Linked DNA regions of Methylovirgula sp. 4M-Z18. The protein of the gene in region 1 interacts with the protein of each later gene in a pairwise test. Links are inferred from orthologs where the notes say so. Each region holds a gene or a part of one and is shown in the gene's direction. Other genes may lie near its edges. The genes, in order: hfq and rho.

Region 1 (7,233 bases):
CGGCTGTTGACCCAGGCGCTGACCAATATCGTCAAGAATGCGGCCGAGGGCATCGTGTCGGCCGAGGCGGTCAATCCGTCGCGCCCGCCGGGCCATGTTTGGGTCAAGCTGCATGTTAGTGACGAGGGCATGGTGCAGATCGATGTGATCGACAATGGCGTCGGATTCCCGAAGGAAAACCGCCAGCGTTTGCTCGAGCCGTACATGACGACGCGAACGGAGGGGACGGGGCTTGGGCTGCCGATCGTCGCCAAGATTCTCGAAGATCACGGGGGCGGGATCGAATTGCTCGATGCGCCGCCCGATCTTGCACCGGGAGGCGGGGCCTGCGTCCGTCTGTTTTTTCCGGCGCAGCTTGCCGGCGGCGCTGACAACCCGCCGCCTTCCTCCAACCCGCTCAAGAATGCGATGATCGACCATGGCAAATGATATTTTAATTGTTGATGACGAGGACGACATTCGCGACATCGTGTCCGGTATTTTGTCGGACGAGGGGCACGCAACGCGGGTGGCCCGCAATTCCGACGAAGCGCTCGCGGCAATTGAGGCGCGACGGCCGCATCTGCTGTTCCTCGATATTTGGATGCAGGGCTCGAAGCTGGATGGCTTGCAATTGCTCGAGATCATTGCAGCGCAGCATCCGAATTTGCCGGTCGTGATGATTTCGGGGCACGGCAACATCGAAACGGCAGTTTCGGCCATCAAGCTCGGCGCCTACGACTTCATCGAAAAGCCGTTCAAAGCCGATCGGTTGGTGCTGGTGGCGGAGCGCGCTCTCGAGACTTCGCGCCTGAAACGCGAAGTCACCGAATTGCGCACCCGCACCGGCGCCGTGAACAAGATCGTTGGCAAGTCAACTGCGGTCAATCAGCTGCGGCAGATCATCGAGCGCGTGGCGCCGGCGAATTCCCGCATCCTGATCGCCGGCGCCTCGGGCGTCGGCAAGGAACTTGCCGCCCGCACTATCCATGATGCGTCCGCGCGCGCCAATGCACCGTTCATCGCCATTAACGCGTCGACGATTGCGCCCGACACGATGGAGCAGGAGTTGTTCGGCATCGAGGGGGGCGACGGCCGGATGCGCAAGGTCGGCGCTTTGGAAGAGGCGCATGGCGGCACGCTCTATCTCGACGAAGTCGCCGACATGCCGAAGGAAACGCAGGGCAAGATCCTGCGCGTTCTGGTCGATCAGAATTTCCAGCGCGTGGGCGGTGCGACCCGCGTGCATGTCGATGTGCGGATCATCTCGTCCTCAAGCCGCGATCTTGCCGAAATGATCACCGAAGGCACGTTCCGCGAGGACCTGTTCCATCGGCTGTCGGTGGTGCCGATCCGCGTGCCCTCGCTGGCGGAGCGGCGCGAGGACGTGCCGGTGCTGATCGACTTTTTCATGGAGCAATTTGCCCTGACCTCCGGCATGGCGCGGCGGGTGATCGCCGAGGACGCGATGGCGGTGCTGCAATCCCATGACTGGCCGGGCAATATCCGGCAATTGCGTAACAATGTGGAGCGGCTGCTGATCCTGGCGACGGGCGATCCAACGGTTGAGATCACTGCCGAAATGCTCCCGGCCGAAATTGGTGCCCTGGTGCCGAACACGCCGACGGGGGCGGGCGGCGAGAAGCTGATGAGCCTGCCCTTGCGCGAAGCGCGGGAAGTCTTCGAGCGTGAATATCTCATCGCGCAAATCAACCGTTTCAGCGGCAATATTTCGCGCACGGCCGAATTCATCGGCATGGAGCGCTCGGCCCTGCATCGGAAACTGAAATCTTTGGGTGTGGACTAATGAGCCGTATTGCCTATGTGAATGGACGTTATTTGCCGCATGCCAGCGCCGGCGTGCATATCGAGGACCGTGGCTACCAGTTCGCTGATGGGGTGTATGAAGTGTGTGAGGTGCGCGACGGCAAGCTCGTCGATGCGACCCGCCACCTGGCGCGGCTTGAGCGCTCCTTGAACGAATTGCGCATCGCCAAGCCGTTGAGCGACGCGGCGTTGAAAGTGGTGTTGCGCGAAGTGGTCGCGCGCAATCGGGTGGAACACGGGCTTGTTTACATGCAAGTGACGCGTGGCGTCGCGCCACGCGACCATGCTTTTCCGGCAAAGCCGATCCGTCCGGCCTTGGTCGTCACCGCCAAGAGTTCGCACGTGCAAAAGGCTGAATCCAATGCGGAAAAAGGCGTCGCCGTGGTCACTGTTCCGGAAACCCGCTGGGCGCGGCCGGATATCAAGACGGTCGGCCTGCTCGCCAATGTCCTGGCCCGGCAGGCGGCGCGCGATCAGGGCGCCTATGAAGCCTGGTTCGTCGATGCTGAGGGTTACGTGACCGAGGGCGCTTCCACAAATGCCTGGATTGTCACCGGCGATGGCCATTTCGTCACCCGCCATGCCGACAATGCCATTTTGAAGGGCATTACCCGCACGACTCTGATCGATCTTTTGAAGCGGGAGGGCCTGAAACTGATCGAGCGGCCGTTCACGCCCGACGAGGCGAAGACCGCGCGCGAGGCCTTCATCACCTCGGCGACGTCGATCGTGTTGCCCGTGGTTTCGGTCGATGGCGTGCCGATCGGCAACGGTCATCCCGGGTCGCTGGCAACGAAACTGCGCGCAACCTTTCACGAGATCGCCGAAATCTCCTGAAATAAGCGGTAAATTCGTTGGCGGGGCCGCAAATGTTTTATATAGTCCTGCTTTCGATAGGCTGACTCTAATATACCTGAAATATACGGAAACTGGTGATGGCTGCTGAAAAAGCGCAAAATCTTCAAGATGCTTTCCTCAATTACGTGCGGAAAGAGAAAATCATACTCACGATTTTTCTCGTCAACGGCGTGAAATTGCAGGGGGTTGTAACATGGTTTGATAATTTCTGCGTCCTGCTCCGGCGCGACGGGCATTCGCAGCTTGTTTATAAACATGCCATTTCCACCATCATGCCCGGTCAGCCGATCCGGCTGTTCGAGTCGGATGACGGCGACGCCGGCTGAGCGGTGGCCATTTGAGGAAATAGATTGAGCGATATGATACCTCAAAGCGGCGCTGGCTGGACTCCTCTGGCCGATGCTGAGGGGCTTGTCGCGCAGCACACCCGGGCGCTTGTCGTCGGACCTTATCTCGACGAGCGCAAGCGCAGAGTGGGAAACGGACAACCACCGGCCGCCGGCCGGTCGCCGGAAGCGCGGCTCGACGAGGCAGTGGGCCTGGCGGCCGCGATCGACCTCAATGTCGTTGGCGCGAATCTCGCCATGCTCGCTGAACTGCGTCCCGCCACCTACCTCGGCAAAGGCAAGGTCGATGAGGTCGCGTCTCGCGTTAAGGACGAGGATGTCGGTCTGGTGATGATGGACTGCGGTCTGTCCCCGGTGCAGCAGCGCAATCTGGAAAAGGCCTTCGGCGCCAAGGTGATCGACCGGACGGGTCTCATTCTCGAGATCTTCGGCCGCCGGGCGCGCACGCGTGAGGGCGCGCTCCAGGTCGAGCTTGCGCATCTTACCTATCAAAAATCGCGACTGGTGCGGTCTTGGACCCACTTGGAACGTCAGCGCGGCGGTTTCGGCTTCCTCGGCGGTCCGGGTGAAACCCAGATCGAGACCGACCGGCGGCTCATTCAAGAGCGCATGGTCCGCATCGAGCGCGAATTGGAGCAGGTGAAGAAAACCCGCGGCCTGCACCGTAAGTCGCGCAAGGATGTGCCTTATCCGATCGTGGCGTTGGTCGGCTACACCAATGCCGGGAAATCAACCCTGTTCAACCGCCTGACCAAGGCCGAGGTCCTGGCGCAGGACATGCTGTTTGCGACCCTTGATCCGACCTTGCGGGCGCTGCAATTGCCGCACGGCGGCAAGGTGATCCTGTCCGACACGGTGGGTTTCATTTCCGATCTGCCGACAATGCTCGTGTCCGCCTTCCGCGCGACGCTGGAGGAGGTGATTGCGGCCGATGTCATTCTGCATGTGCGCGACATTGCGCATGAGGATGCCGAGGCGCAGGGGGCCGATGTCGAGGCGATCCTCACCAGCCTTGGGGTCGATCCGCACGACAATCGCCGGTTGATCGAAGTGTGGAACAAGCTCGATCTGTTGGAGCCCGAACCGCGCCAGGCTCTGCTCAACACCGCGCAGCGCCGCCCGGCGGGCAGCCGTCCGGTGGCGGTTTCGGCCCTGACCGGCGAGGGCACGGATGCGCTGTTGGCCGCGATCGAGGATCGCCTTGCGATCGGCCGCGTCGTGCTCGACCTGATCCTTGCGCCGACGGACGGCGCAGGTCTGCACTGGCTGTATGAGAACGGCGAGATCATGGCACGCCGGACCGGCGAGGATGGCGCCATCAATTTAACGATTCGCATTGCGCCGGAGCGGCTCGACCACGTAAAAGGTCGCTTTCCCGGGGCCGAAGTGCACGCTTGACGCGCCTCGCCCGTCCTCCAATTACTCCGGCAGATAGATGCAGGTGCAAGACACGCCATGAGCTATGCGGTAAAAGAAATATTCCTGACCTTGCAGGGCGAGGGCGCCCATGTCGGGCGCCCGGCGGTGTTCTGCCGCTTTGCCGGCTGCAACCTGTGGTCCGGCCGCGAGGAGGACCGCGCCAGCGCCCAATGCACGTTCTGCGACACGGATTTCGTCGGCATGGATGGCACCAAAGGTGCGCGCTACGCTGATGCCGAGGCCTTGGCCGCCGCTATCGCCGAGGAATGGACGGCAGGGCGCGCCGAGAGGTTTTGCGTGCTGACCGGTGGCGAACCTTTGTTGCAGGTGGATGCCGCTTTGATCGACGCACTGCACCGCAAGGGCTTTGAAATCGCTGTTGAAACGAACGGTACAGTCGAGCCGCCGCGCGGCCTCGACTGGCTCTGTGTCAGCCCGAAAGCCGCCGATCCGCTGAAGATCCGCAGCGGCCACGAATTGAAACTCGTCTATCCGCAACCGGAGGCCATGCCCGAACGGTTCGAGGATCTGGCGTTCCAACGTTTCTCGCTGCAGCCGATGGATGGCCCCGATGTCGAAGAGAACACGGCCAAAGCCATCGCCTATTGCCTTGCCCATCCGCAATGGCGGCTCAGCGTCCAGACCCATAAGAGGATCGGAATCCGATGAAGATCACGCAAGGCTTCACTTTCGAGGCGGCGCATCAGTTGCCGAAAGTGCCCCAGACCCACCGCTGTTACCGCATGCACGGCCATTCCTACCGCGTCGAGGTGTGCCTCGAGGGGCCGGTCGATCCGGAAACCGGTTTCGTCGTCGATTTCTTTGAGGTCGAGGCGGCCTTCGATCCGCTCCTGCGGCGGCTTGATCATTATTGCCTGAATGACATCGCGGGCTTGGAAAATCCCACCGCCGAGAATATTGCCGTGTGGATTTGGGAGAGGACCAAGCCGTTGCTGCCGTTGCTGCAGAAAATCACGGTCTATGAGACGCCGCATAGCTGGGCGGAATATCAGGGCGTGTGACGAAATTTGCTGGGAAGCGGTTGCGCTTGCGGCCGCCGACGCACAGACTGGCGACTGTTTCCGGCACGTGAATTGCCTCAAGCGGCGTACCACCACGATCGTAACGGCACGCTCCGTTGCCGGAGACGGTCATCGTATCGTTATCCACTGCAAAAATTTTAGAATCCGTACTGAAGCGAAAGTGATTATATTTGGAAAGGAGAGCGAATACATCCTTTTCGAAATGAAAAGCCCAAGCCGCCGATCGTAACGTGTGCCCGCCCGTTTTTTGCTTTCGGGCGTGTTGCCGAGGGCATGGGCGTTACTGCGGAAGTGTCGGAGATTTGCATCATAAACACGATATGATAGCGATAGTTTGCTTGTGTACTTTTTTGAAATGCTTGTGATCCAATCGGGAAGGGAGATCGACATGCGTGCTTTCAGGAGCCAACTCCGCGCCGTTTTGCTGGCGTCGACCGTATGGGGCGCCTTGGCGCTGCCTGCCGCGGCAGAGACCGTGCTTTATAAAGGGAATGGCGGAGAGCCCCAAACGCTCGATCCTGCGCATACGTCGATCAATGTCGAGCGCTTCGTTCTTGCCGATCTCGACGAAGGCCTGACCGTCTACGATGCTTACGGCAAGGTCATCCCGGGAGCTGCCGAAAGCTGGACCATCTCGCCGGACGCCACGGTCTATACGTTCAAGATCCGCGACAATGCCAAATGGTCGAACGGCGAGCCGGTGACGGCTGAGGATTTCGCGTTCACGCTGGGCCGCGTCGTCGATCCCAAAGAGGCGTCGGGCTACGCCAATATCCTTTATCCGATCAAGAATGCCGAAGCGATCAACACCGGCAAGCTTCCCCTCGACCAGCTTGGCGTGAAGGCGATCGACGCAAAGACGCTTCAGATCACGCTTGAGCGGCCGACACCTTATCTTCTCGAATTGCTCACCCACAATGCCGTGCTGCCCGTCAACAAGAAGTTGGTCGAACAGTACAAGACCGATTTCGTCAAACCCGGAACATTGGTGTCGAACGGCGCCTATATGTTGACCGAGAACGTCGCCAACGATCACATCACCATGGTCAAGAACCCCAATTATTGGGATGCCGCCAATGTGAAGATCGATAAGGTCGTCTCCTATCCGACAGAAGACAATGCCGCGCAGGTGCGCCGCTTCATGGCGGGCGAATTCGATGTGAACTACAATTTCCAGGCCGATCAGCTCAAATTCCTGCGCGAAAAGCTTGGTGATCAGGTACATGTCTCGCAGTCGCTCTCGACTTATTACTACGTCTTTGACGTCCGCAAGCCGCCCTTCGACGACGTGCGCGTGCGTGAGGCACTGTCGATGGCAGTCGATCGCGACTTCCTGTCGGAGAAGATCTACAACGGCGCGCAATTGCCGACTTACAGCATCGTGCCCGAAGGCATTCACGGTTACACGCCGGCCAAGTTCGACTACGCGGACATGTCGCAACTCGACCGCGAGGATAAGGCTGTCGAGCTCTTGAAGGAGGCGGGCTATGGCAAGGGCGGCAAACCGCTGAAGATCGAGATTCGCTACAACACGAATGAAAACCACAAGAAGGTGGCGACAGCCATTGCCGACATGTGGAAAGCCGTGGGCGCCGACGTCTCCATCCTCAATTCCGACGTCAAGACCCATTATGCTTATATCCAGGATGGCGGATCATATGATGCTGCGCGCGTCGGCTGGGTGGCCGACTATGCCGATCCTGAGAATTTCCTCTTCCTGCTCGCCAGCAACACCAAGAGTCTCAACTGGTCGCATTATT
Region 2 (7,179 bases), 2.7 Mb from region 1 along the record:
TCGTGAAATTCAGCGCGTCGATCCGTTTGAAATAATCGGCATTGAGCATGTGCTGCGCGCCGGGCCGCGCATCGGAGACGGTGCCGAGATAGGACTGAAACAAGTTCAGAATCGGCTGCAGCACCGAAAAGCAGGGCGAACCGCTCTCCTTGCAGGCTGCCTCCAGCTTTTCGATCAGGTCCTGTTCTACCAATGTGTAGAGAACGATGCCGGGCGCATTGTCGATTTCGGAGATCACCCGGTCGAGTTGCTGGGTACTGCGCACCAGCGGATAGACGTGCTCGATCGAGGAAACGCCCTGATACTGGGCGGATGCCGCCCGACCGACGGAAATCAAGGTTTCGCCGGTCGCATCCGAGACGAGATGCAGGTGGAAATAATTGCGGCTCATCGGGACGCTCTCATCTTTTCACAGGCGGGGAGGGAGCTTGTGGAAAACGCGGGACAGGTCGGCCGCAAACAGGCGGACTGGGGACAGGATGACGATTTCGCGACGACCCATCAACAGTAAAGATGAGGTGAATGAAATAAGATACTCCTTCTCTGAGAAACGGGGATAACGGGGAGAAAATCTTAACAATACCTTAACATAGACCTAGGTTACCGTTTGAAAACCTTAACGAATTATTAATGGGCGTAAGCGTGCGCAAGCCGCCGCGCGAAGCGGTAAATTTACGATTAACGCGGGGATGGAATGTGCGGGCTTGCGGATAATGACAATCCAAGCTCTAAGCACAGCAGACACAGAGTCAAAGATTTAAAAAGATATTTAGATATGACCTTGAACGTCCGTGCTTCCTCTCAAGCCAAGCCGCTGCTTCGCGTCTTGCAAGGCGAACACATTGCCCAGCGTCCGGTCTGGCTGATGCGGCAGGCGGGGCGGTATCTGCCCGAATATCGCGACATAAGAGGAAGCGCCAAAAGCTTTCTCGATTTTTGCTATTCGCCCAAGCTTGCCAGCGAGGCGACCTTGCAGCCCATCCGCCGTTTTGGCTTCGACGGGGCGATCCTCTTCAGCGATATTCTCGTCATTCCCGATGCGCTGGGACAAGAGGTCTCGTTCGAGGTCGGCGAGGGGCCGAGACTGAAGCCGATCGAAACCGCAGCGGACCTTGCGCGGTTACACGATAGGATCGATTTGAAGCGCCTTGCGCCGGTTTTCGAGACCATCCAGCGGGTGCGACCCGAGCTGCCAGCGGATGTGGCTTTTCTGGGCTTCTGTGGCGCGCCCTGGACCGTTGCAAGTTACATGATTGCCGGTCGCGGCACGCCCGATCAGGCACCGGCCCGGCTCTTCGCCTATCGCTTTCCGGACCTGATGGAACGGCTGATCGACAAGCTCATCGACGCCTCCATTGCCTATCTGAACGAGCAGATCGCCGCCGGCGTGGATGCGGTACAGATCTTCGATTCCTGGGCAGGCGTCTTGCCTGCGGGCGAGTTCGATAAATGGTGCCTCATCCCCCTGCAAAAGATCATCGGCGGGGTCAGGAGTAAGCATCGGCAAGCGAAGATCATCGCGTTTCCGCGCGGCGCCGCATCGCATCTCGTCCGGGTCGCGCGGCTGTCGGGAGCCGATATGATCGGTCTCGATACGGCAGTCGACCCTGTTTTCGCCCAGCGGGAGGTACAGAGCCTCGTGCCGGTGCAAGGCAATCTCGATCCGCTCGCGTTGCTTGCAGGGGGCAAGGCGCTAGATCACGCGGTGGACGGCATTTTGAAGGCTTTCGCCAAAGGCGGCCATGTCTTCAATCTCGGCCACGGCATTCTGCCCGAGACGCCGATCGCCCATGTCGAGCAAATGCTGAAGCGCATTCGGACCTTTTCGGAGATATGATCATGTATTTATGGATCAAGGCGCTGCATGTGATTGCGGATTTCGCCTGGATGGCGGGAATGCTCTATCTGCCGCGCCTGTTCGTCTATCACGCCGAGACGCCGGTCGGCTCGCCGCAATCGGAGACGTTCAAGGTGATGGAACGCCGGTTGCTGAAGGCGATCATCAATCCCGCCATGGTGGTGGCATGGCTGACCGGGCTGTGGCTCGCTTATGAAAGCGAAGCCTATAAACAGGGCTGGTTTCACGCCAAATTTGCGTTGGTTCTTCTTCTTTCGGCGGTGCACGGCATTCTGGTCGGCAAAGTGCGTGCCTTCGCCGAGGATCGGAACGTAAAATCTTCAAAATATTACAGGATTTTGAACGAAATCCCGACGGTCCTGCTGATCGGCATTGTCATTATGGTGATCGTACGACCGTTCTGACTTGAACGGCGTTCAAGCCCTATCTTGTTCGCCTAGGTTCAAAAAGATTTGGGCTCTCTTGCCAAAGATCTGGAATCAGCATAAATGATGAATTCCCTCCCTATGCAGTTGGATGTTTCTTAACTTTTGCGTGGCGCAAAATTCCGCGCTGAAACATCGGAGCGCAACGTCTGTTTGCGCTTGAATGAGCTGCTTTCTCCCCCTTATGGGCCACGGAGAACGTGGCTCTTTTCCAGGATAACCCCCCACAATGCGGGAAATTAAACTTCAAGAATTAAAAGCCAAATCCCCGACTGAATTGCTCTCCTTTGCCGAAGAACATGAGGTCGAAAACGCCTCGATCATGCGCAAACAAGAATTGATGTTTGCCATCTTGAAGCAACTGGCCAGCCGAGAGATCGAGATTATCGGCGAAGGGGTCGTCGAAGTGCTGCAGGACGGTTTCGGCTTCTTGCGCTCGCCGGACGCCAATTACCTGCCCGGTCCGGACGATATCTATGTGTCGCCGTCACAGATCCGCCGTTTCGGCCTGCGCACGGGCGATACGGTCGAGGGGATGATTCGCAGCCCTAAGGAAGGCGAGCGCTATTTCGCGCTGCTCAAAGTCACGACGATCAATTTCGAAGATCCGGAAAAAATTCGGCACAAGGTGCATTTCGACAATCTGACGCCACTTTATCCGAACCGGCGGTTGCGGCTCGAGATCGAGGATCCGACCCGCAAGGATTATTCTGCCCGCGTCATCGATATTGTCTCGCCGATCGGTATGGGCCAGCGCGCACTTATCGTCGCGCCGCCGCGCACCGGTAAGACGGTGCTGCTGCAGAATATCGCGCAATCGATCACCGCCAACCATCCCAATGTTTATCTGATCGTGCTTTTGATCGACGAACGGCCGGAAGAAGTCACTGACATGCAGCGGTCGGTCAAAGGCGAGGTCGTGTCTTCGACCTTCGACGAGCCGGCGCAGCGGCACGTACAAGTGGCGGAAATGGTGATCGAGAAGGCCAAGCGTCTGGTCGAGCATGGCCGCGATGTGGTCATTCTGCTCGATTCGATCACCCGTCTCGGCCGCGCCTATAACACCGTCGTGCCGTCGTCAGGTAAGGTGCTGACCGGCGGTGTCGACGCGAACGCGCTGCAGCGGCCGAAGCGCTTCTTCGGTGCGGCGCGCAATATCGAAGAAGGCGGCTCGCTCACCATCATCGCCACCGCCCTGATCGATACCGGATCGCGCATGGACGAAGTGATCTTCGAAGAATTCAAGGGCACGGGCAATTCGGAAATCATCCTCGACCGCAAAGTGTCCGACAAGCGCGTCTTTCCGGCAATCGACATCACCCGCTCCGGCACGCGCAAAGAGGAACTGCTGGTGCCGCCGGACGTGCTCAAGAAAATGTATGTGCTGCGCCGCATTCTCAACCCGATGGGGACGGTGGATGCCATCGAATTCCTCTTGGGCAAGTTGCGCGAGACCAAGGTCAATGCGGATTTCTTCGAGAAGATGAATACCTGACGCGCGTTCCAACTGGGGCGCGGCTGTTGCCAGATCTGGTCGCGCGCCCTAGCTTAGCTGGACCAGTTCGATTTTTGATCTCTGGAAAAGCGATTCTTCCGTCATGAAACCCAAATTTGTCGGCTACGCCGTGGTGCTTGGCTTGCTGAGCGCCATCGGCCCATTTGCCATCGACATGTATTTGCCCGCCTTGCCGGCGATCAAGGCGACGCTCGGCGCCGATACCGGCACCGTGCAAATGAGCCTGATGGCGTTTTTCATCGCGATCGGCGTGTGCCAGCTGATCTATGGCCCTTTGTCCGACATGCTGGGTCGGCGTATGCCGCTCTATTTTGGCCTCGGCATTTTCATGGTCGGCAGCCTCGGCTGTGCGCTCGCGAAGGACATTCATGTCCTGATGGGCTTCCGCTTTTTGCAGGGGATCGGCGCGTGCGCCGGCATGGTCGTCCCTCGGGCCGTGGTCCGAGATCTCCATACCGGCCCCGAGGCGGTGCGGCTCATGTCGTTGCTGATGCTGGTTTTCAGCGTGTCGCCGCTGCTCGCCCCGCTCACGGGCAGTTTCATCATTGCCTGGGCAACCTGGCGCATGATCTTCTGGATGGTGATCGTTGCGGCGCTTGGCGGCATCGTTCTGATCGCGATTTTCCTGCCTGAGACCCGTCCACCATCCGCCCGAACCGAAAGCGATTTCAAATCGGCTTTTGCCGGCTATCGCACATTGATGACCGATCTGCCGTTCCTGGGAATCACGTTCATCGCCGCGTTCGGCATCAGCAGCTTTTTTGCCTATCTCGCCAATTCGGCCTTCGTGCTGATTGAACATTACGGCCTCACGCCAACCCAATATAGCCTATGCTTCTCGCTGAATGCGGCAGCGTTCTTCGCGGCTGCGCAGAGCAACGGCATGCTCGCCGCGCGCTTCGGTCTTCGGAACGTCGTTCGTTTTGCGACCTTCGGCTATGTGGTGCCGATGCTGCTTTTGGCGGGCCTTGTGCTTGCCGGCGTCAATCATATTCTCGTGCCGATGGTGCTGTTGTTCATCGGCTATGCTTTTCTCGGCCTGGTCATTCCAAATTCCGTGGTGCTGGCGTTGGAAGATCATGGCAAGATCGCCGGCACGGCCTCGGCGCTGATGGGCACGTTGCAATTTTTGACCGGCGCCGCGGTGATGGCCGTGACCAGTGCGCTCGGCGGCACGTTACAGGTGATGATTCTCGCGATTGCCGTCTGTGCACTCGTGTCCTTCATCCTCGCGCAGATCACCCTCGCAAGCCGCCGGCCACCACATACTATGGCGGCGATCGAATCGTCCGCCGAATAGATCGATTAAAATTTCGACCAGCATATTTTCGCGCGGGCGTTGATCCAACATGCGTTATCATTGCTGCGCGTTACTGTCCCGAGCGAACTGTTTGCATGTGTGGAGCGGGGTGTCTCGTTCCACCATGCTTCGGCGTTGTCGCTATTGCCTGGAACGACGTTCACATAGGCAAAATAGGGCGAACCGGCATTGGGGCCTTGTGACTCCCCTGTTCCGATGCTGAAACTGCCGTCGGAATCTGCATCGACATTGCATCGCCCGTTCAGGTAATTTTTGCCGTCGACTTGCAGCAAACATTTGGCGGGGAATGCCTGTGCGCCGCTGATTGCGGCAAGGACTATCAACGGCACCATAGTCCAAACGATGAGCAGTGCGGATCGCATCACGACCTCCTTTGAACGGTCGCGAGCATCATGCACCAGCTAGCGCACAAAATGCACTGCCGAACGCAAGACGTCTGAATTCGATTATGAACCTAGTTTATTGAAGCTGCCGCGATCTAAGAACGTTCACCTGACAAAACGGCTCGCAAATCTGCGGTGCTATAGATTGGCAGAGAGCAGGTGCCCGCCGAACAAATGAAAACGGCGCCGTGCTTAGCCAAGGCACGTTGCGCCTGCGTCGGGTGATGATCCGGCAATGTCCCCTCGCCAAAATCGACGATGATGCGATTGAGCGGCGATGCACCGGTGGCGGCTTGGCGCAAAGCATCGAGATCCTTGCCGATGAGGACGATTTCCTTGGCGCGCAGGCGATAATCGAAACCGCTGAGTAAAGCACAATGCCCAAATGGATTTTTTGCAATCGCCGCTGTGACACTGTGTAAAAGCGCGTCGGCCTTGTCGCGCCACGTCTCGTCGCCCGTGAAGGCCGCAAGCTCGATCAATGCCTTGAGCCAGACACTATGGGCGTTCGGCACAGCATCGTCGCTTGTCGGACTGAGTTTGACGATCAAGTCTTGCGCGTCGTTCGCCGCTTGCGTCAGCAAGCCAGACACAGGATCGAGATGATAGGTTTCAAGCGCGCGCGCCCAATCGAGTGCCCACGCGAGAAAGGTCGGATCATCGGGCCGCGCCTGCTGCAAGCAGAGGGCCGCGCGGATCATCTGGACATGGTCAAGGGCAAATCCCGGACGGACCGCTTGCCCGCCGCGAAAGGAATGGCCGATGCGCTCATGTCCATCGGCGCCGCGATAGGCGAGGGATTGTACGATGCCATGAAAAGCCCGCTCCGCCATGGCGATCCAGTCCCGACGCTGCAAGCTCAATCCGGCCTGGACCAGGGCCGCAATCATCAGGCCATTCCAATCCGCCAGGATCTTGTCGTCCAGCCCTGGGCGAATGCGGGCGCCGCGGCGGGCCAAGAGCTTCTGCCGCAGTCCCTCGAGACGGCCTTCTTCTCCGGCCTCGCCGAGCGGCATGTCGAGCCGGTTCAAAATGATGGTGCTTTGACCGGTGTGTTCGTCATGCCAATTGCCGGCCTCGGGACAATCGTAGAACCGGGCAAAAAAAGCGGCATCTTCCTCGTCCAGAACATCCGCGATCTCGGTCCAACTCCAGACGTAGAACTTGCCTTCCACACCCTCGCTGTCGGCATCGAGGCTGGAGAAGAAAGCACCCGTTTGCGGATCGGTCATTTCCCGCACGAGCCAATCGACCACGCCCTCCATCCGGGCGCGGAACAGCGGCTCGCCCGTGGCCTGATGGGCAAGATTGAGTAGGTCGAGCAGTTGCGCATTGTCGTACAGCATCTTCTCGAAATGGGGCACCAGCCAGCGCGCGTCGACCGTGTAACGGGCGAAGCCGCCACCAAGGTGATCGTAAATGCCGCCCTGGCAAATCCGCCGCAAGGTGTGCAGCAACGCTTCACGCAAATGCGCATCCTCCTGCCGGTCGGCGCCGCGCCAGAGGAATTCGAGGATCGGTGCATTGGGAAACTTCGGTGCGCCCGACAGACCGCCGTTGACCGGGTCAAGTGCCTGGCCGAGCCGTTCGGCCAATCCGTCGAACATGGCAGGGGTGAGATCGAGATCCGTACGGCCCGTCGTTTCCGATCGGAGGGCTTCCGTGAGGGTCATCGT

Evidence for each region.
Region 2: the proteins of hfq (region 1) and rho interact in binary tests that used the Escherichia coli proteins (3 or more experiments, as listed by UniProt). The link is inferred for Methylovirgula sp. 4M-Z18 from one-to-one orthologs.

What each region holds. Positions count from the first base shown.
Region 1 is NZ_CP149574.1:1,796,936-1,804,168, forward strand. The notes cover bases 1,416-4,365. They hold hfq (RNA chaperone Hfq), read left to right. Parts: upstream 1,416-2,741; coding sequence 2,742-2,990; downstream 2,991-4,365. Other genes in these bases: ntrX (nitrogen assimilation response regulator NtrX), read left to right, coding at 1,416-1,786; V9T28_RS08270 (D-amino-acid transaminase), read left to right, coding at 1,786-2,643; hflX (GTPase HflX), read left to right, coding at 3,015-4,365. Outside these bases: V9T28_RS08260 (sensor histidine kinase NtrY-like), read left to right, coding at 1-429; more of ntrX, read left to right, coding at 419-1,415; more of hflX, read left to right, coding at 4,366-4,409; queE (7-carboxy-7-deazaguanine synthase), read left to right, coding at 4,467-5,099; 6-carboxytetrahydropterin synthase QueD, read left to right, coding at 5,096-5,452; V9T28_RS08295 (peptide ABC transporter substrate-binding protein), read left to right, coding at 5,862-7,233. UniProt on the Escherichia coli protein: RNA chaperone that binds small regulatory RNA (sRNAs) and mRNAs to facilitate mRNA translational regulation in response to envelope stress, environmental stress and changes in metabolite concentrations.
Region 2 is NZ_CP149574.1:4,511,177-4,518,355, reverse strand. What follows is about bases 1,750-4,645. They hold rho (transcription termination factor Rho), read left to right. Parts: upstream 1,750-2,512; coding sequence 2,513-3,778; downstream 3,779-4,645. Other genes in these bases: V9T28_RS20855 (multidrug effflux MFS transporter), read left to right, coding at 3,882-4,645; hemJ (protoporphyrinogen oxidase HemJ), read left to right, coding at 1,840-2,262; hemE (uroporphyrinogen decarboxylase), read left to right, coding at 1,750-1,837. Also shown: V9T28_RS20875 (pyruvate, water dikinase regulatory protein), read right to left, coding at 1-391; more of hemE, read left to right, coding at 776-1,749; more of V9T28_RS20855, read left to right, coding at 4,646-5,099; V9T28_RS20850 (hypothetical protein), read right to left, coding at 5,105-5,482; V9T28_RS20845 (thioredoxin domain-containing protein), read right to left, coding at 5,599-7,179. UniProt on the Escherichia coli protein: Facilitates transcription termination by a mechanism that involves Rho binding to the nascent RNA, activation of Rho's RNA-dependent ATPase activity, and release of the mRNA from the DNA template.